One region of the Anabaena sp. UHCC 0253 genome, then DNA from elsewhere that is predicted to be linked to it. Evidence: predicted binding sites of a transcription regulator. Region 1 holds the regulator's gene; each other region holds the start of a gene.
The links. Region 1 encodes NtcA, which controls nitrogen genes in cyanobacteria. Its sites were predicted from a motif close to TNTGTANNNNNNNNTACANA; they were not measured.

Region 1 (7,540 bases):
GGTGAAGTTTGACTCGCTGCAAAGTTAGCTGCAAATAAATTCCGGGCTTCAGCAACATTTAAACTAGCAGCAGTAGGGACAAATATGGTGTCTCCATCTCGTAAGGTAATATCCTCAGATATTCTCCCGGTTTGGGTGAGTTCCTTTAAGTTAAGAGAGACTACTTGCTCTCCAGTACGTCCTGTTTTGCGGCGTAATTGAACTTGAGTTACATCTGCTGCTAATGTTACCCCTTGGGATACTGTAAGTGCTGCTAATACGGTTGGATATTGTACACCGGGGTTGTTTCCTGCTCCTCCTTGTAGACTAAGGGTGTAAGCTCCTGGCCTTGTTACTTCTCCAGCTACAAATACATTAATAGGACGGGGTGATAATAAGTTGACGGAAATGAGGGGACGTTTGAGAAAACGAGCATATCTTTTAGCAATTGTATCAGCGGCCTGTTCAGTGGTTAATCCCAGCACAGGTACACTACCAATTAAAGGTAGGTTAATTGAACCACCGGGGGGAATTTGATATTCACCTGTGTATTCTGGGACTTCAAATACATTGACACGAATGAGATCGCCACCTCCTAATAAGTAATCTGTAACCATGCTGGAAGCAAGTTTTTCTGGTTGTTTCTGAGCTAAACTCGCAGATGGTAAAGCAATATTGACAGTTGTTAACAATGCTAAACCCATAGTTGAATGGGTGAGAAATTTACACAAATCTTTATTAAGCATATTTACCTGAGATGGGGAGATGATGATATTTAGAGTTATGTTGAAACAGTTTAATGTTGAGTATACTTAAATATCGCAGTGGCTCAACAATTTTATTTTCTAATAAATCTTTAGTTTTCCGGACATAAATGATTTATTGATTGGGAATATTGATTTTGGATTTTCAATGAAGTTAATTCATTTTTTTATTGATTGATACAATTTACTTTTCAATTTTTAGAACTAGTTGAAGTTATATTTTTCCAGTTTAGTTTAAAAGATTTTCACTAAAATATGAGATTTAGAATTTGATTTTTTGCTCAATATTTACACCTCCAACTCTGTTTTTTGTTTTTTTACTTTTACCTAAATAGAAACCGTTACAAATTATAGATTAATTTGTAAATATAGCAGTACTGTTAGGAATAATATTACTACTTATGGCTGATTTATCTATGAAGATTCCATTGAGGATGCTGTTTAAATTACAAACTTAGTAGGAATATCAAATCAAGATAAAGTAAAAGCCATAAAAGTTTGTGGTTGTTGCGCCTATTTACTAGGAAATCAAATTAATTGAGGGGATGATTTCGGGTTTGAATTTGGTGGATAAAAAACTCTTCTAGAGATTGACGTGATAGATTCATGGTGATAATTTTCCCTCCCATTAATCGGAGACTGGCCAGAAAATCATAGTAATCTTCTTGGAGTATACCTTGCCAAGATCCATCAGCCCCAAATTCTAAACTAGCTATCCATTTTTTCAAGATTTCCCCGTCTCCTCCTTTACCTTTGACATGGTATGTGTTTTGGTTTCCTAAAAGTTCATTTAAAGAACCAGAGCAGATTAATTCTCCTTGAGCAAGGATAGCAACGCGATCGCATATTTGTTCAACTTCACTCAACACATGACTATTAAAAAATATGGTTTTACCAGATGCTTTCAGAGAAAGAATAATTTCTCGCATTTGGTAACGTCCCAGGGGATCAAGTCCAGACATGGGTTCATCTAAAAAAACTAAGTCTGGATCATTAATTAGTGCTTGAGCCATGCCCACACGCTGAAGCATTCCTTTAGAATAACGCCGCATTTGCTTTTTGCGAGCATCAGCTTGGGATAAACCGACTAATTCCAATAATTGGGGAATGCGTTGACGTTGTAACTTTTGAGGAATTTGAAATAAACCTGCTGTTAACTGCAAAAATTCCCAACCACTGAGATAGTCGTATAAATAGGGATTTTCTGGAAGGTAGCCAATATGTTGCTTGACTTTAGCGTTGCCTATCGGTTTACCTAATAATAATCCTCGACCAGATGTAGGGCGGATAATTCCCAACAACAATTTTAATAGCGTGGTTTTACCCGCACCATTAGGACCCAACAAGCCAAAGGTTTCTCCTGGGTATACTTGTAAAGAACAGTTTTTGAGAGATACAACTTTTTGATTGAGCCAAAATCCCGTGCGATAGACTTTTCGCAATTCAGAAGTCAGGACTACTGGTTGTTTATCTATGGGATTTTGTTGAGAATCGGGGTTGTCTACAACAGAATTCATGGTTGTGAAACTAGCAACTACTGACTATTGAGAACTAAATACAGATTAACCGATACAGATGATTTTTATAACATACCTTTAGAACTAGGAATTGTTGAACCACGACGGGGATCAATTTCCAAAGCTATTCGCATGGCTCTAGCAAAGGCTTTAAATGTGGCTTCAATAATATGATGGGAATTAATTCCATCCAATTGGCGAATATGTAAGGTCATTTGGCTGTGATTTACCAATGCTACAAAAAACTCTCGTACTAATTGTGTATCATAAGTTCCCACCCGTTGAGTAGGAATTTCTAAACCATAACTCAAATGAGGTCTACCAGAGAAGTCTAAGGCCACCTGAACTAAAGCTTCATCTAAGGGAGCAAGAAAATTCCCAAAGCGGACAATGCCTTTTTTATTACCCAAAGCTTGAAATAAAGCTTGTCCCAAGGTAATCCCCACATCTTCGTTAGTGTGGTGATCATCAATTTCCCAATCACCTTTAGCTTGAATATCCAAGTCAAATAACCCATGAGAGGCGATTTGATGGAGCATATGATCTAAAAAGGGAATGCCTGTCGAGACTTTGCATATCCCTGTACCATCTAAATTAATGGTGACATGAACATCTGTTTCACCAGTAGTACGGTGAACTGAAGCTATTCGAGGAGTTTGGTGATTAGTCATTTGTCATAAGAGGGAAAAGGGACTAGCAAGCAATTGATAATTGTCAATTGTCAATTGTCAATTATCAATTATTAAATCTTATTACATCCCCATGATTTCATATCCTGCATCTACATACAGGATTTGTCCAGTAATACCGCTTGCTAAATCGCTACATAAAAAAGCCGCAGTATTACCTACTTCTAGTTGAGTAACGGTGCGACGGAGGGGAGCTACTTGTTCAACATGATGAATCATATCCAAAATTCCGCCTACAGCAGAAGATGCTAAGGTGCGGATGGGTCCTGCTGAAATGCCATTGACGCGAATATTATCAGGTCCAAGTTCTGCGGCCAAGTAACGAACACTGGCTTCTAAGCCAGCTTTAGCCACACCCATAACATTATAGTTAGGAATGGCGCGAACTGCCCCCAAATATGTAAGAGTAATAATACTTCCACCTTCAGTCATTAAAGGTTTAGCTGCACCGCTTAACTGAACAAGTGAATAAGTGCTAATTTCTAAAGCTGTTTTGAAACCAGAACGGGAAGTTTGACTAAAACCACCAGTCAAATCGTCTCTGTTAGCAAAGGCCAAACAATGAACTAAAATATCTATTTTCCCCCATTCTTGCCGGATGGTTTCAAAAGTAGATTGAATTTGCTCGTCATTTTCGACATTGCAGGGCAAAAATAGACTAGGAGCAAGAGGTTCTACCAATTCAGAAACTTTTTTTTCCATTTTACCCTTGTCATCTGGCAAGTAGGTAATGCCCAAATTAGCCCCTGCTTTGTGCAGTTGTTGAGCTATTCCCCAAGCAATTGATCGGTTATTGGCAATACCTGTAACCAGGGCATTTTTTCCAGACAGATTCAGCATAGAAGTTGCTAATGTAATTCATCATTAGGAGCATACTAGAATGTGAGCCTAGTTTGACTTTGTTAGGCTAGGGATTTTTGAAAATGCTGCAAGTTTGGGCAGTAAGACCCCGGAAATTATGACCATGTTTGCAAATATTCTCAAGAAATCGCCAAGCTTCTTAGGTTCACCTTTTCACTAGAATTGGGGAAACTACTTATCAATAATTACTAGCTAAACGGAACAATAATTATGTATCATAATAAACGAATGACTAAGAATTATGGATTTGAGTATAGGAAAAAACAGAAAGGTTAACGGTGCTTTATTGATTTTTCAGGTGTATTCTTAGGTAATCAGTTTTTGTTTTTCTGGCATTGGGTAGGGGAAGGGAGATGATCGTGACACAAGACAAAGCCCTAGCAAATGTTTTTCGTCAGATGGCAACCGGGGCATTTCCTCCGGTTGTGGAAACGTTTGAACGCAATAAGACGATCTTTTTTCCGGGAGATCCTGCCGAACGAGTTTATTTTCTTCTTAAGGGTGCGGTGAAACTGTCGAGGGTGTATGAGGCAGGAGAAGAAATAACGGTAGCTCTGCTCCGGGAAAATAGCGTTTTTGGTGTGCTGTCGCTGCTGACAGGCAATAAGTCTGATCGATTCTATCATGCAGTGGCATTTACTACTGTAGAATTGCTTTCAGCGCCAATTGAACAAGTTGAGCAGGCACTGAAGGAAAATCCAGAATTATCAATGTTAATGCTGCGAGGGCTATCTTCGCGGATTCTGCAAACAGAGATGATGATCGAAACTCTGGCTCACCGAGACATGGGTTCACGGTTAATTAGTTTTCTGTTAATTCTCTGTCGAGATTTTGGCGTTCCTTGCGCTGATGGCATTACCATTGATCTGAAGTTATCCCATCAGGCGATCGCGGAAGCAATTGGCTCTACTCGCGTGACTGTCACTAGATTACTAGGCGATTTACGCGAGAAAAAAATGATTTCAATTCATAAAAAGAAGATTACTGTGCATAAACCTGTTGCTTTAAGTAAGCAATTTACCTAAAGGTGATGGGGAAATGGAGTTAGTACAGGTTCTATTTTCGAGGTAGTGCAGTTTTGGGATCTTCCCAAGTAGAGTAAATACCGTCAAGAGTGAACCGATAATTTGGAGGAAAATCTAAAAATTGCATAATTTCTACTTTTGGCTAACTCCATTTACCCACAGACAATGGTTTAACGTAGTAGGCTGTATCTGGAAGCATTGCGGTAGCTAAAAATGACCACCGGGTACATCCTCATTGCAGCAATTTTAATTTTGGGAGGCGTAATTGCCACCGTGGGCGATCGCATTGGCACACGGGTTGGTAAAGCACGCCTCTCACTTTTCAACTTACGCCCGAAAAAAACCGCTGTAATTGTCACTATTTTTACAGGTGCTTTGATTTCCGCATCCACTTTAGCAATTCTCTTTGCTGCTGATAAGGGATTGCGGCAGGGTGTATTTGAATTAGAAGATATTCAAAGAGATTTGGGCAACAAGCGAGAACAATTAAAAACCGCAGAAGCTCAAAAAACCCAAGCAGAGCGCGAGTTAAATCAAGCTAGACAAGCACAAAATCAAGCACAAAAAGAACTACAGGCAATTAATAAATCATTACAGGCAGCAAATACTAGACAAAAAGCAACACAGGCTCAACTAAATCGCACCCTCAATCAACAAGCCCAAACCCAAGCAAGACTTAACCAAACTCAAAGTCGGCTGGGTGAAATTGTGATTCAGTATCAACAAGCTAGAAGTGAATTAGAAACTCTTTACAATCAGCGACAGACATTGCAAACAGCAGTGGAAGAGTTAAAGGCAGAACGGCAGAGATTGTATGCGGAAGCTAAACAGGCCATTGATGAGGCGAAAAAAGCTATTGAAAACCGCGATCGCAAAATTGCCAGATTAGATCAACTTATTCAAAATCGTAATCTAGAAATTAAACAGCGAGAGGAAGTTATTATTACTAGAGAATCTCGCTTGAAAGAATTAGAGAAACAACAAGAATTTTTAGAACAGGAAGTAGCCAGACTAGAAAAATATTATCAGTCCTATCGTGACCTCCGTTTAGGTAAACTAGCTTTAGTTCGAGGTCAAGTGATAGCCGCAGGTTTAATTACTGTTGACAAACCTAATGCTGCACGTCAAGCTATTATCCAAATTCTCCAAGAAGCTAACCGCAATTCCAATATTCAATTAACTGAACCTGGTGCAACGCCGGCAAATAAAGAAATACTTCGTGTTACCAAAGCTCAAATTGAAGCACTAATCAGACAAATTCAAGATGGTCGAGAATATGTAGTGCGAATTTTCTCAGCAGGTAATTATGTCAGAGGAGAAAAGCAAATAGAATTTTTTGCAGATGCGGCCAGAAATCAACGAGTATTTTCATCAGGGGAAATTCTGGCTACTACTACAGCCGATTTAAAAAATATGACATCGAACCAATTGCGTCAACGCCTAGATTTACTAATTTCCGCTTCTCAATTTCGCGCCCGAAATGCGGGAATTGTCGAAAGTGTACAAATAGAAGGAACTTTTTTACGCTTTGTTACCCAATTACAGCAGACACCGCAAGAAGTAGAAATTAAAGCTATAGCGGCGGAAGATACTTATACTGTCGGTCCTCTGAGAGTTAGATTAGTAGCCCTTCTGAATGGACAAATCCTGTTTAGTACCTGAGTAATTGACAATTGACAATTGACAATTGATAACGAACAAATGACTAATACACAACCTGTAATTTTAGGATTTGATCCTGGTCGTGATAAATGTGGAATCGCGGTGGTGGGATTAGATCGGCAACTGTACTATCATCAAGTAGTATTAGCAGGTGAGGCGATCGCTAATATTGAAACACAACTGCAAAGATTCCCCGTATCCTTAATAGTGATGGGAGATCAAACAACGGCTAAACAGTGGAAACAGCAACTTAATCAAGAATTAAGCCAAGCCATCAATATCATTTTAGTTGATGAACGTTATACAACTTTAGAAGCACGCGATCGCTATTGGCAAATGTACCCACCCCAAGGCATCACCAAACTATTACCCAAGGGTATGCGTCAACCTCCACGAGCTATAGATGACATTGTTGCCATTCTCCTCATAGAACGCTATCTCAACCGACTTACTGCCAATAACAGCTAAAAATACAGCACATAGCAGGTTGCAGGAGGTACAAAGTCTTTAATCCTGAATTCTGCTCTAATTTAAAGTTCAGCCCGAATCGTAAAAGCATAATCTCCCCCAGGTTCTAATTGATAATCTTGTTGTTCTAAAAAGCGACCTAGAGGTTCTTTGATTAAAGCACGACCTTGGGAAGGCTTTACAGAAAGTTCTCCCTTGCGGAAATGCCACTGGAAATGCCACTGAAAATTACCGGCGCTAACTTCACCTTCAAGAAAGCCTTGTTGCCAAGATTGGCCGGTAACTCTCACATGAGCAGTAGTTTCTGGCAGGCGTTTAGCACTCACTAGGCTTAATGTCAAATATGGGATAAAAGCCAATTATTTATATAGGCTATTTATTCTATGTACCAAAAATAGCTTAAACCGACAAACTAATAAAAACAATCTAAGTTAGTTAAGTCTGATTTTTTGACTACTCATTTGTGGTTAAATTACTATAAATGCAATATAATAATGCAATTATTACATTCAGTAATTAAATTTGTTACAAAAATAACAGATAATAAAATTGACATTGTTGATTACTGCTATCGC
Region 2 (7,540 bases), on a different contig from region 1:
CCTCCTCCTTTTAGCACCTAACCAAACTTTTATGAATAATCAAATTAGAGTTTTAATTGCGGAAGATAATATAGATGATGCTGAATTATTAGTATTAGAGTTGGAGTCTGCAAATTATCATGTAATTTATCAAATAGTTGATAGCGTTGCAACTATGTCTAATGCTTTAAAAAATGAAGTATGGGATATAATTTTAACCGACTATTCTATGCCTCATTTTAGTGCGATCGCTGCATTAAATTTAGTCCAAGAACTAGAACTTGATACTCCTTTTATCGTCGTATCAGGTTCAATTGGTGAAGAAACAGCAGTTGAATTAATGAGGTTTGGCGCTCATGATTATTTACTCAAACAAAATTTAACAAGGCTAATTCCAGCAGTCAAAAGAGAATTACGAGAAGCAAAAATGCGTTCAGAACGCCAACAAGCTTTAAAACAAATTAGAACTTTAGCCTTTGTAGATGAACTAACAGGTTTACCTAATCGCAATGCTTTATTAAAAGTTTTGCAAATGCACATTCATAATTCTCATCATGATGCTCACAAATTCGCAGTTTTGTTTTTAGATGTTGATCAATATCGAAATATAAAATATGGCTTTGGACATATTAAAAGTGAACAACTATTAATTGAAATTGCCAAACGGCTAAAAAGTATTTTATCTCCTGATGACTACTTGGCAAAAGTTGGTAAAGATGAATTCGTCTTACTATTTGGTAATATTATTAATGCCGATAATCTAGAAATAAAAGCTAATAAAATTCATCTTTTACTCGATCCTCCTTTTCAAATGGAAGGCTTTTTAACCTACGCATCAATTACCATTGGCATCGTAGAATCGAGGATGGATTTTGCCGATGCAAATGAATTTTTACGAGCAGCAGAAATAGCTAATTATAATGCCAAGCAAAAAGCCTTAAATTCATATTCAACTGTAATCTACAGTAAAAATATGCAAACTCAAATTCTCGAACGTTTAAATGTAGAAAATCAACTGCGGCAAGCCATCTCTAATCAAGAATTACGGCTATTTTATCAACCTATAGTTTGCCTCAAGTCTCATAAATTAGTTGGCTTTGAAGCCTTAATTCGCTGGCAACATCCCCAAAAAGGTTGGATTTCACCCGCAGATTTTATTCCCATAGCAGAACAAACAGGATTAATTATTCCTCTGGGAGAATGGATTTTAGAAACAGCCTGTAAACAGATGAAAGTATGGGAAACTCAGTTAATCGCTCATTTACCACTGAGTCTTTCAGTTAATGTTTCTGGTGTGCAATTAAATGAACCAGAATTAGTGCCATTAATAATTTATCTTCATCAATTTTTAAATCAGCAGAAAGTCAACTTGAAACTAGAAATTACAGAAACTAGACTAATGAATAACACACATTCAATTATCGCTAGTTTACGAGAACTTAGAAATGCAGGTATCAAAATTAGTATTGATGATTTTGGCACTGGCTATTCTTCTCTTTCTTATTTACAAAATTTACCAATTGATACTTTAAAAATTGATCGTTCCTTTGTTTGCAAAATAGCAGATAATCCCCAAGGATTGGGTATTATTCAAGCGATTATTACCTTAGCTCATACACTAGGTTTAGATATTGTTGCCGAAGGTGTGGAAACATTAACTCAAATGGATTATTTACAATCTTTAGGTTGTGATTATGGACAAGGTTATCTATTTTCTCCAGCTATTACCGCTGATTTAGTGCAAGATTGGCTGGTATCATATTTAGAAAAAATATACTCGATCAATAACCCAGTACCGCAGGGTGGAATTAAAAATTAACAATTAAAAAAGCAGATAACACAAGCTGATTGAAAATTCTGGTGTTGCTGATAGCCATATTGAGGTATAAAATTCCTAAATTGAACCTTTAAAACTCTTACCTTTGCGTCTTTGCTACGGCAGTCGCTCATGGGGGAAACCCCCAAGACCGCGCTGCCTCGCCTTTGCGTGAGACTAAAATTCATACCCTTAATCAGCAACGCCAAAATTCTTAATGGTTGATTGATTTATGCCGTTGTGTAGTAGTTAGGCTAAAATATGAAATCTTGTACAATCACACTCAGCAGAGATATTAAGTGCTTGACAAAAAGTAACAAGTTATATTGCAATGAGCATCTCACCCACTCTACTTAAATTAAAAGAATGTGATATGCTGATATTACGTCTAAATACTTAAGTAATAATTATATTGACGTTAGTTTTAAATATTACTGTGTTTCTCAAGCCATAATGATCAGGAATTTAGAGAATGAATAAATTTACTTTATCTATCATTTTATTTAATAGTCTATTTGTTTCTATAGAAACTGCCAACGCTCAATTATTAATAAATAATCACAGCTATTCAGAAACAAAAATCACCGAAGTGGATCAAATTTCTCAGCAATTAAAATTACCATCTTCAAAAATAGCAGTAATTGACCAGAATAATCACGTAGAAAAACAAAATTTTGTGTGGGTATTTAAAGATCCCCAACAAGTTGGCAAACAACCATTTTTACAAATTACTAAAAAACCAGATCCTCCCCAAAAGACCCCTGAATCTGCTCCTACTCCTACTCTACCTCAAGAAGATGGATTAAGTGATTTTGGTGAAATTACTAAAGATACTCAAAAATCAGAGGGAATATTTACCATTTATCGCCACAAAAATAACAAGAAAATCTATTTAGAAATTAAACAAGAACAACTGCAAAAAAACTTTCTGGCTACCTCAACTTTAGAATCAGGAATTGGTGAAAAGGGGATTTATAGTGGAATGCCATTACAAGATTTTTTGTTTTATTTCCAAAAAGTAGATAATCAATTACAGTTTGTTGTGCGTAATGTTAATTTTCGGACACGCACAGGAGATCCCCAAGCAAGATCAGTAGCAAGATCATTTAGTGATTCTGTTCTCTACACCCTCCCTATTAAAAGTACCCATGCACAAAGAAAAACTATTCTGGTTGATTTAGGTGATTTATTACTAACAGATTTAGCAGGATTATCTACCAACTTAGAAGTAACTATTAATCCAGAACAAGCTTATGTTGGTAATGCTAAAGTTTTTCCCAAAAATTTAGAAATAGAGTCTATTTTTAATATTACTAATAGTGATAGTAATGCAAGACAGAATTTTGGTGTATTACCTGATAGTCGTGGCTTCACTATTAGAGTTCACTATAGTCTGTCCGAATTACCAGAACATAAATATCAACCCCGGTTAGCTGATGAAAGGGTAGGTTATTTTATTACAGCTTATCAAGATTTATCTAAAAATGACCGGAAAGATCCTTTTGTTCGTTATATTAATCGTTGGAATTTAGAAAAACAAGATCCTACAGCCGCAATTTCTCCACCCAAAAAGCCCATTGTTTTCTGGATTGATAATGCTGTTCCTTTAGAATACCGAGAAGCTATTAAAGAGGGTATTTTAATGTGGAATCAAGCCTTTTTGAAAGCTGGATTTAAGGATGCAATTCAAGTCCAACAAATGCCTGATAATGCCACTTGGGACCCAGCAGATATTCGCTATAATACCATTCGGTGGATTAATACTGTAGATGGATTTTTTGCAATGGGACCATCCCGTGTTAATCCATTAACAGGAGAAATTTTGGACGCAGACATTCTAGTTGATGCTAGTTTTGTCCGGTTATTAAAAAACGATTATCGCCAAATAGTTCAACCTCAGCAAACACAACCTCGAACTTCTTTATCGGCATTAATCAAAAATGGCCGTCTGTGCGGGAAAGGTAATCAAAAATCCCCACAGTCATTTGGCAATTTATCGAAATTAGCAACCGAGTATGATTTATGCTATGGAATTGAAGCATCTAATCAATTTGCTTTTGGTTCTTTAGCAATATCAATGTTAGGAAATAGTCCACCAAGTCAAGAACAATTAAAGGATTATATCCACCAATATTTACGTTTAATTATTGCCCATGAAGTGGGTCATACTTTAGGTTTACGGCATAATTTCCGTGGTAGTGCTTTTATCTCACCAGCAGAGATGAATAATCCCGAAATTACCCGGACTAAAGGTTTGACAGCATCTGTTATGGATTATATTCCTCCAAATATTGCCCCTGATGGTATTAAACAGGGAGATTATTTTCCGAAGATGGTAGGTCCTTATGATGAGTGGGCAATTCAGTATGGTTACACTCCTAGTCAAGCGACAACCACTATCGGGGAAAAGTCGTTTTTAGCAGCAATTACTGAAAAATCGTCTCAACGAGAATTGAGTTATTCTCCTGATGAGGATGTATCTAATAGTGATCCGACTGTGGACGCTTGGGATCATAGTAGTAATGTATTAGTTTACGCTGAGTCACAATTAGCAAATTCCCGCCGGATGTGGGAACGACTTAATCAGGGTTATCCCATTGCTGGGGAAAGTTACAGTGATGTAGAAGAGCGTTTCAATACTATCTTAGGAAATTATTTCCAGAATTTATATTATACCAGTAAATATATTGGTGGTCAGTCTTTTTATCGAGTTAAACCTAGTGAGAGTAAGGAACAATTACCATTTGTACCAGTACCAGTAGAACAACAGCGACAAGCATTAATCACCATACAAAAGTATGTATTTGCGGAAGATGCTTTGAAATTTCCCCCAGAATTATTGAATAAATTAGCACCTTCTCGTTGGCTGCATTGGGGGAGTGATATTCAAGTAGGACGCTTAGATTATCCTATTCATGATTTAGTGTTGTTGGTTCAGAGTGCGGTGTTGAGTGATTTATTAGCCAGCGATCGCTTGACTCGTCTCAAGGATCTAGAACTAAAAAGCACATCAGGAAATGCACTCACTTTGCCAGAACTATTTGATACTTTGCAAACTGGGATTTGGTCGGAAGTTTTTCAACCCAAAGGGAAATTAAAAATTTCTAGTCTGCGACGGGGTTTACAACGCCAATACCTAGAAATATTAATAGCGATGGTATTGCGAAAAGAATATGTTCCTGAAGATGCTCGCACTTTAGCTTGGTATAAACTCAAACAATTAAATACTCGATTAAGCAGGGTGAGGTCAGACGATGAATATACTAAAGCTTTTTTATTAGAAACGCGCGATCGCATTGAGAAAACTTTGAATGCACCATTGCTAGGGAATTAATTTCTGATCATCGTCCCCTTTGTTGCTTCCATAGCATACTGAACAAATTTTATGTACAATTATGATGCCCCCCAGGGGGATTTTCAATTATGATATTGTAGATAAGTAAAGTTTAGTAACAAATATTAAAAACTTTGATTAATCATACATTCCCTTCCTATACAGCAACCAACCCGACATTAGATATTAATGACAGCATTAAAAACACCTCCTTAGCAAGTGTTATATCTTTCCGAACAAGTTGGTTGGTATTTGTAGCAGCAGTTTTTTTAGTAACAGTACCAGTGTTTATAGAAGCGCCGTTAGTGCGATCGCTACCAACTCTCAGTGTAGTCATGACAGGCTTTTGGATAGCCTTGAGTATCACCTTAATGTCACGTCCCCAAACCTATCTTTGGGGTGATATCCTCTTTGGTTTTAGCTGGACTTGGTTAACAGGAGCAATTTACTGGGGTTGGCTACGCTGGGAACCGATCTGGCATTTACCCGTAGAAGCATTAGGATTACCCATTGCCCTATGGTGTTTAGCCAAAAACTGGGGTAAAGTTGGCAATTGGTTTTACTTAGGTTCTTTATTCGGTACGGTTTTAACCGATATTTATTTTTATTTAGTAGATTTGATGCCCTATTGGCGACAAATTATGAGAACAGATCCCGAAGGAGCTTCACAAATCTTACAAAATGCCTTAATACAAGTCCAAACCCCTTGGGGAGAAGGCTGGGCAATCATTCTTGCCCTGATGCTCACAACAGTAGGAATAGCCTCTTTACTAAATAAGCAATATCATTGGTATGCCTTTGGGGGCGCAGTTTTGAGTACAATCTTAGTAGACAGTCTATTCTTATTAGCAGCGGCTCTTGCGTAAAATTTCCATAAATTGAGGTAAAACCTCAAAAAATGGGCGCAAAAGTGCTATTGAGTATGATTTTTGGCAAAAGTCAAGTCAAACTAAATAGTAGGAAATATTGTGGATATTAATACGCTGTATATTAGTTTTTGATGACTGTTGTGTTAGCTCTCAAGCTGAAACGATGAGGCTAAACCATGAAAAAACAAGGATAAGTTAGAAAATAAATTGTTCTAACAGCCCCAAACTTCTGGTTAAAGCCTTACAGTTCATAGCTTTTGGCTGCAAATATTCAACAATTTAATTGCTGTTTGATAGAAAGAGGTAAAAAATCGTGAAAGGATTGGTGCGTTTATTCACAGTATTCACATTGTTACTAAGTTGCTGGGGAATGCTGGGAACTACTCAGACAGCCCAAGCGGCTAGTTTCAATAGCTTTGTAGGGAATCAAGTCCCAGTTTTGGCAATTGCCCGCCAAAACAAAGCAGATTTGAAGCTGGGAACAGAGTTTGGGAAGAAAATTGATTTGAATAATACTAATATTGCCGCTTTCCAACAGTATCCAGGACTGTATCCCACTCTGGCTAAGAAAATTATCGCTAATGCTCCCTACGAAAAAGTAGAAGATGTATTAAATCTGCCAGGATTGAGTGATAAGCAAAAACAACGTTTGCAAACTAACTTAGAAAAGTTCACAGTTACAGAATACGAGCCTAACTTTAACGAAGGCGATGACCGCATAAACAACGGTATCTACAGATAACTCTAGTTGGTAATTGGTGATTGGTGATTGGTGATTGGTAGAAGCAAAAGGCAAGATGTCTAATAAATATCCCTATTACCCATTACCCATTACCCATCACCCATTACCCATTACCCATTACCCATTACCCATTACCCATTACCCATTACCCATTACCCCATCTTGCCTGATATAGATATTCCTAACCAATTTGATGTTTTAGTAGTCGGTGCTGGTGCAGCAGGACTATACACAGCCCTATGTCTACCAGAATCCTTAAAAATCGGCTTAATTACTAAAGAAACAGTTTCTCTATCTGCCAGTGATTGGGCGCAAGGTGGCATAGCTGCGGCTGTAGATCCAGAAGATTCGCCAAAACTGCATATTGAAGACACACTTAAAGCGGGTGCGGGTTTGTGTGATCTTGCTGCTGTAGAATTCCTAGCGGAACAAGCCCCTAGCTGCATTCAATCCCTCGTTAATTTAGGGGTAGCTTTTGATCGCCATGATAATCACTTAGCTTTAACCTTAGAAGCAGCCCATTCTCGTCCTCGCGTTCTTCATGCAGCCGATACCACAGGGCGGGAAGTAACCACAACCCTGACAGATCAAGTTCTGCGTCGTGAGAATATCCAAGTAATTCAGCAAGCTTTGGCTTTGAGTTTATGGAAGAACCAGCAAACAGGTCATTGTTTGGGAATTAGCCTATTTTATCAAGGAAAAATTACCTGGATTAAAGCCAGTGCAGTGATTTTAGCTACTGGTGGTGGTGGTCAAGTATTTGCCCAAACGACTAACCCAGGAGTGAGTACAGGTGATGG
Region 3 (7,540 bases), on a different contig from region 1:
TCTGGCTTCAATACGACTTTTTCAGCAAGCCCTATTTAGTTGTTAATTAATTTAGGCTTCAACTGCGGATACTTGTTTGCGTTTGCGAAGTGAGGTAACGCCGAAAGCACCTAAGCCTAAGATACCGATGAGAGAAGCGGGTTCGGGAACAGAGGTGGTGTCTGCACTCTCAAAAAAGGTCATCGAGAAAGGATTGCCACTTGTCCGACTAAATGTAAAGGAGCCTGTCGGAGAGGTGGGGAAATTACCACCATTGAAAGATGTCCGGTAGGAATAATCTGTAGCGGTAGCAGCGAAAGGAACTCGTAAACCCGTGGATGTGCTACCTGGAGCCGGAGTAACATCTACCGGGGTCAGAAGTAATGCAGCCCTGATAGCTTCAATAGCATCATAAGCTTGTTGAGCAGTTGTAAATGTAAAGGTTGGGATATCAGTACCATAAAAGGCGTTAAAACTGTTGTTGAATGGTCCTCCATCATATTGACGGAAAATTACGTTATAGTTAGTTCCTTCTATATTGACATTAGAGAGAGTGGACTCGAATAATGTTGCCGCACTGGCAGCAGACGAAAATGTTCCCAATACAGCAGATACTCCTACTGTAGCCATTGATAACTTTTTCAATACATTTACGGTAGTCATAATCTTATTTCCCTGAAAAACGAGTTTTTTTCTTGCCTTCGATGCCACTGATACTAATACGGCTTTCTCATGCCTGTAAAGCCTTTTTTAGCAACTTCACAGAAAATTTACTGAGAGAAAAAACTACTATTTTCCGGGGGGGGGGTAGCGTTAAACACTTGTAGTGTAAGGCTTTTAAACATATTAAGTAGTAAATTTAATTGCTACCCATATATAAAGTTTTTGTGAGGCTGGTAAAAATACTATTTTTTATGCAGTGGAGTATCAGTAACCCCTGTAGAGACGTTCCATGGAACGTCTCTACAAGACAAGAAAATCTGGAAATGCCATTTGTTGATGTCTATTGGATTAGTCAAAGCCCCATAGGTTAAAACAACATTATCACTGAAAATTTAGGGTGGTAAAGACAAAAATCTCAAAATCTATAATCTAACCTCAACCACAAAATGTTAAATCTAATAACGTTGAATTATAAGAAACCAACGTGAAAGCACAAGTATTTAGAGGCGTAAATCAATTATCCTACGAGGAAATACCAGTTCCCAGTCTAGAAGCAGATGAAGTGCTGGTACAGGTGCGGGTTGTGGGTTTGTGTCAGTCAGATATTAAAAAGATTCGATATCCTTTATATGAACCGCCACGTATATTTGGACATGAAACCGCTGGAACTATTGCGGCTGTCGGTTCACAGGTGCAAGGGTGGCAAATAGGACAACGGGTAGCAGTGATGCACCATATTCCATGTATGCGTTGCGCCTATTGCTTGAATGATAATTTTTCCATGTGTGATGTTTATAAAAATATCTCCACTACCGCAGGTTTTAACGCCAGTGGAGGCGGTTTTGCTGAATATGTGAAAGTTCCAGGACACATTGTCGAAAATGGTGGCTTAATTCCCATTCCTGATGATATTAGTTTTGAAGAGGCCAGTTTTGTTGAACCAACTAATTGCTGTTTAAAAGCAGTAAAAAAAGCTCAAATTGCTCCCGGACAAACTGTGTTAGTAACTGGTGCGGGTCCAATTGGGTTAATGTTTATGATGTTAGTGAAGTCTTTTGGTGCGATCGCGATCGCTACTGACCTTTTACCATCTAGAATCGAAAAGGCTTTAAGTGTAGGTGCAGAAGCAGCTTTTGATGCGAGAGATCCTGATCTACCAGCCAAAATTCAAGCTTTAACTGGGGGAATGGGTGTAGATGTGACTTTGTTAGCTGTACCCAGTGATAAAGCATTTTTCCAAGCTTTAGACTGTACACGCAAAGGGGGAAAAATCCTTTTCTTCGCGGAGTTCCCTGACGAGTTAACAATCCCCATTAACCCGAATATTCTCTACCGTCGGGAAATAGATTTAATGGGCAGTTATAGCTCATCCTACCGCCTGCAAAGTCTCTCTGCGGACATAGTTTTTAATCGCCGCATTGATGTGAAAGCCTTAATTAGCGATCGCTATCCTTTACAAGATTTATCACAAGCTGTAGACCAAGCGATCGCCCCCACACCGGAAACTTATAAGATTTTAATCTATCCATAGGGGGAGCAGGGGGAGCAGGGGAGAGGGGGGAGCAGGGGAGCAGGGGGAGAGGGGGGAGCAGGGGGAGAGGGGGGAGCAGGGGAGCAGGGGAGCAGAGGAGCAGGAAAAACTTCTTAACAACTGACAAAGGACAACTGACAAAGGACAACTGACAAAGGACAACTGACAAAGGACAACTGACAAAGGACAACTGACAAAGGACAACTGACAAAGGACAACTGACCAATTTTGTGAAGTTTTATATCAAATTTTCATTTTGTAGTTTACGCTACAGAATTTTCTGTTAGTCTATATATGAAAGGATAAATCAATTATCTATCAGTAAATTAATAAACACAAAAGAGGGTGGTGTTATGTCTATTCAAGAAAAATCTCGTCAATTAATGGTACGTCAACATCAACAAGTTAAGAATCGTCAGCAATCCATGTTGATGCGGACTGCACAAGAACTTGGACTCCATGAAGAACTATCTCACTACTGGAATCCCATTCAAGGCAAAATAGATTCTACGACTCAAGCACTTTATGGACGTAGCCAAGCGGCTATGAGTTGAATCATAAAAAAAGCCACCTTCTTTAGGTGGCTTAAAAATTACTACTTTTACTACTTATTGCAATTAGCAATCGTAATATAGGAAGAATTCATAAGGATGTGGACGCAACTGCATTTGCTTAACTTCGTTAGCAACCTTGTAGTCAATCCAGTTTTGGATAAAGTCTTCAGAGAATACACCACTTTCAGTTAAGAAAGCGTGATCATTGTCTAGTGCTTCCAAAGCCAATTCTAAAGAACCAGGAGTAGAAGGAATCTTAGCTAATTCATCTGGAGAAAGTTCATAGATATTTTTATCTAAGGGTTCACCAGGATGAATTTTGTTTTTGATACCATCAATACCAGCGCAAAGCATCGCCGCAAAGGCTAAGTAAGGGTTAGAAGTAGCATCAGGACAACGGAATTCTAAACGCTTGGCTTTGGGGTTGTCTCCAGAAAGAGGAATCCGCACAGAAGCAGAACGATTACCTTGGGAATAAGCCAAGTTTACAGGTGCTTCATAACCAGGTACTAGACGCTTGTAAGAATTTGTGGTGGGGTTGGTAATTGCCAACAATGCAGGAGCGTGTTTGAGAATACCACCAATGTAGTAAAGCCCCATTTCGCTCATACCAGCATATTTATCACCAGCAAACAGAGGCTGACCACCTTTCCAGATAGATTGGTGACAGTGCATACCAGAACCGTTATCGCCAAAAATTGGTTTTGGCATGAAGGTGACGGTTTTGCCGTATTTTCTAGCAACGTTCTTGATTACATATTTGTAAGTCATCAGCCAATCAGCAGCTTCAATTAACTTACCAAAACGGAAACCAAGTTCGCACTGACCACCTGTCGCAACTTCATGGTGTTGCTTTTCAATAGGTACGCCACAGTCTTTCATTGTTAGCAACATTTCTGTCCGCATATCTTGAAAGCTGTCAGTTGGTGGAACTGGGAAGTAACCTTCTTTGAAGCGGGTTTTGTAGCCCAGGTTAGGACCTTCTTCTCTACCAGTATTCCAACGACCTTCTACGGAGTCTACATAGTAGTAACCGGAGTTGGCGGTTTGGTCATAACGAACATCATCAAAGATGAAGAATTCAGCTTCAGGACCAAAGAAAGCAGTGTCACCAAGTCCGGTGGAAGTTAGATAGTCAATTGCTTTTTGGGCAATAACGCGGGGGCAACGGTTATACCATTCGCCTGTGCGGGGTTCTTTAATACTACAAATGATACTTAGAGTTGGCTCTTTCATGAATGGGTCAATCCAAGCGGTGTTGGGATCGAGTACCATTGTCATGTCAGATTCTTCGATACCTTTCCAACCCCGAATACTAGAACCGTCGAAAGGTACACCATCAGAGAATGAACTTTCATCAATTTGATCCTGGTACATGGTCAAATGCTGCCAAGTTCCAGGTGTATCAATGAATTTCAGATCAATCATCTGAATGTTTTTGTCTTGAATCATCTTCAAGATTTCTTTTGGGGTTGTCATTTTTACTTTACTCCTGATGTAGCCGATTACCTAATATAAAGCCAGAGTCTGTCCAAGCATCCTCACCCTGTTACGCTAATCCAAGTTGTCACACACCACCTGGAATATCGTAAATAGTTAACTTGACATGATTTTGTAGTGTTTGTTACAGATGATCTGGATTACAGGTTATGTTAACCTTTCTTTCGTAATCTGTACAAAACTAGAAAGTTCATCATCATGGGTCAACTTTGGCATAAAATCCTTAGATAGCAGATGGATAGTTTTTGTGCCGAATCTATTTTATGTGAATTGGCACGGAATTTTATTGGTGCTTGATTGCAGCCAAATTAATATCAAACCATAGATAGCTAATAATTGGGAGAAAAAAGAATGCGTGATGCCGTTACAACTTTAATTAAGAATTATGACTTAACCGGGCGTTATTTTGACCGGAATGCCATTGATAGCCTCAAGTCCTACTTTGATAGTGGAACAGCTAGAGTCCAAGCCGCAGCAGCGATTAATTCCAATGCAGCCGCAATTGTGAAACAAGCTGGTGCAAAGTTATTTGAAGAATTACCAGAATTGATTCGTCCTGGTGGTAATGCTTATACAACTCGTCGCTTTGCCGCTTGTTTACGGGATATGGACTATTACCTCCGTTACGCTACCTATGCCCTAGTAGCTGGTAATATGAATGTACTTGATGAGCGGGTATTACAAGGGTTACGGGAAACTTACAATTCTTTGGGTGTACCCATTGGTTCAACTGTTCAGGGTATCCAAATTATGAAGGGTCTTGTCAAGGAGCAAGTAGCAGCCGCTGGGATTGCTGATACTGCTTTTGTGGATGAGCCTTTTGACTATATCACTCGTGAATTGAGTGAGATTGATATTTAAAAGCTAAATTTTGGCGATTAGAAAGATGCCTCCGGCACGCTAACGCGTAGCTTGCTTCCCGAAGGGTACGCGGCTACACAATCAAAGTCCGCCTTCGCGGACTCAATAGCGATTCCTACAGTTACCTTGGCGATCGCACTTTGGCTTTTTTGGCAAGGTGCGTTTATTTTTAATTGCCCCCTTCCTTCTTCTTCTTCTTCTTCTTCTTCTTCTTCTTTCTTATCTGTCACCTGTCACCTGTCACCTGTCACCTGTCACCTGTCACCTTCTCCCAGCCCTCATTCGGAAATTCCACAAAACCTTATGTATTTATAACAGGGAACAGGATTGACAGTCTCTATGTCAACTTCTACAAAAATGATTTGTTTAAAATTAACCTCTACACAAAAAATCACAATTATATTCCATGAAAGCAGACATGATTGAATTAATGACAACAGTTTTTCAGGTGTTACAAATTAATATGCGGTGGATGACTTGGAATTTATTTCTAGCTTTTATCCCTTTAGCTTTGAGTGTTTGGCTATTTCGTAGTAAACGCGGAGGTTCTTGGGTTTGGTGGCTAGGATTTCTGAGTTTCTATGCTTTTTTACCCAATGCACCTTATTTATTAACTGATGTTATTCACTTGATAGATGATATTCGCCGAGTTCAGTCAGTCTGGGTAATTACATTAGTATTAATTCCTATTTATCTTGTAGTCATTTTTGGCGGATTTGAAGCTTATGTTATATCACTGATAAATTTGGGTTACTACTTACACCGCATTGGCAAAAGTAAATGGATTTTTGCTGTTGAATTAATAACTCATGCGCTTTGTGCGATCGGTATTTACTGGGGAAGATTTTTGCGATTTAATAGTTGGGATTTTATTACTCAACCAGATGCCATATTAACTAAAGGTGTGGAGGAAATTCTTGGTAAACAACCCTTGATAATTATTACGCTCACTTTTATAATTCTTTGGGGTTTGCATTGGTTTATGAAACGAGTTACTTTGAGTTTTGTTAATCAGGGTGTTAATTCACAATTCAATGATCACCATATTCACAATATTGGCTAATTGCATCATATTTAAGAGGTTTAGTAGAGACGTTCCATGGAACGTCTCTATTTTTTTGGAGATGTATTTTCTGATTTCTTCTTTCGGAATTTTTACCATTGCTGAGATTGAGAAAGAAAATTCTCAACTAATTTAGCTTCTAAAGGTTTAGCAAAAAAATAACCCTGTCCAAAACCGCAGTCTAGATTTCTTAAAAATTGTAGTTGATAGGAAGTTTCTACACCTTCGGCTACTACCTCTATTTTCAATTGATCTGCTAGGGTAAGAATTGCTTGGACTAATTCTATTTTATCTCCATTTTCTTGCATTTGACTGATAAAAGAACGATCAATTTTTAAAACATCCACAGGAAACCGATATAAATAACTTAAAGAAGAATATCCTGTACCAAAATCATCAATACATACTTTAATTTTTCGGTGCTTTAATTCTTTAAAAATAGTCTGAGCAGAAAGATCATGTTCAATAATCACATTTTCTGTAATTTCTATTTTGAGACAATTACTTTCTAATTTAGTATTTTGTAAAATTTTATCAATTTTTTTGATCAAATGAGGTTGAGAAAAATGTACAGGAGATAAATTAATATTGAGAGTAAAAGGATAATTAAATTTCCGTTGCCAATCAAGAATTTGTTGACAAGCTTTTTTAAATACCCATAAATCAATTTGTAAAATTAATCCTGTTTCTTCGGCAATGGGAATAAATTCATCTGGTAAAACTAAGCCGCGTTGGGGATGTTGCCATCTAATTAATGATTCAAACCCTGATATTTTGCCTGTTTCTAAGTTAATTATGGGTTGATAATAAATAATAAATTCTTCTTTTTCAATAGCTCGTCTTAAATCATTTTCTAATGTTAACCTTGTGCAAGCTTGAGCATACATTTGTTCATTAAAAATCCGGTAATTACCCCTACCATGAGCTTTAGATTCATATAAAGCTATGTCTGCATCTCGTAATAAATGGGAGGGATAATGATAATTACTATTACCAATCACAATTCCTATACTCACATTAGTAAAAACCTCATGTTCATCGAGATGAAAAGGAGGAATCAGATCCTGATGAATAGTTTTAGCGACAGAAATAGCATCTTCAGGAGAACTAATATTTTCTAAAAGAATCACAAATTCATCTCCCCCAAAGCGAGATACTGTGTTACCAGGTTTTAAACAAGATTCTAAGCGACGGGAGATGGAAATTAGTAATTGATCACCAACTAAATGGCCTAATGAATCATTAATAACTTTAAAGCGATCGCAATCTAAAAATAAGACAGCAAACAGATAAGATGGATATTGTTGAGCCGCATTGACAATTTGTTCTAATCGCTTCATCAACCAAGTCCGATTAGGTAATTCTGTCAAAGGATCATGTAAAGCCATT

Region 2: the regulator NtcA is predicted to act here: its motif matches at 5,242-5,261, upstream of FJR38_RS13175 (DUF3120 domain-containing protein).
Region 3: the regulator NtcA is predicted to act here: its motif matches at 4,339-4,358, upstream of glnA (type I glutamate--ammonia ligase).

What each region holds. Positions count from the first base shown of each region.
Region 1 covers NZ_VILD01000008.1:184,806-192,345, forward strand. The annotation lists gene FJR38_RS20905 (polysaccharide biosynthesis/export family protein) at 1-725, opposite strand, end outside; gene FJR38_RS20910 (ABC transporter ATP-binding protein) at 1,277-2,260, opposite strand; gene hisB (imidazoleglycerol-phosphate dehydratase HisB) at 2,326-2,931, opposite strand; gene fabI (enoyl-ACP reductase FabI) at 3,013-3,789, opposite strand; gene ntcA (global nitrogen regulator NtcA) at 4,164-4,835, shown strand; gene FJR38_RS20930 (DUF3084 domain-containing protein) at 5,049-6,497, shown strand; gene FJR38_RS20935 (pre-16S rRNA-processing nuclease YqgF) at 6,537-6,965, shown strand; gene FJR38_RS20940 (DUF3146 family protein) at 7,028-7,291, opposite strand.
Region 2 covers NZ_VILD01000004.1:287,791-295,330, reverse strand. The annotation lists gene FJR38_RS13190 (response regulator) at 1-21, shown strand, start outside; gene FJR38_RS13185 (bifunctional diguanylate cyclase/phosphodiesterase) at 32-1,798, shown strand; gene FJR38_RS13180 (zinc-dependent metalloprotease) at 2,268-5,129, shown strand; gene FJR38_RS13175 (DUF3120 domain-containing protein) at 5,264-5,995, shown strand; gene psbU (photosystem II complex extrinsic protein PsbU) at 6,312-6,740, shown strand; gene nadB (L-aspartate oxidase) at 6,903-7,540, shown strand, end outside.
Region 3 covers NZ_VILD01000001.1:174,080-181,619, forward strand. The annotation lists gene FJR38_RS00815 (PEP-CTERM sorting domain-containing protein) at 52-642, opposite strand; gene FJR38_RS00820 (zinc-dependent dehydrogenase) at 1,127-2,173, shown strand; gene FJR38_RS00825 (hypothetical protein) at 2,527-2,727, shown strand; gene glnA (type I glutamate--ammonia ligase) at 2,791-4,206, opposite strand; gene apcB (allophycocyanin subunit beta) at 4,579-5,088, shown strand; gene FJR38_RS00840 (hypothetical protein) at 5,106-5,318, opposite strand; gene FJR38_RS00845 (DUF1361 domain-containing protein) at 5,495-6,151, shown strand; gene FJR38_RS00850 (GGDEF domain-containing response regulator) at 6,244-7,540, opposite strand, start outside.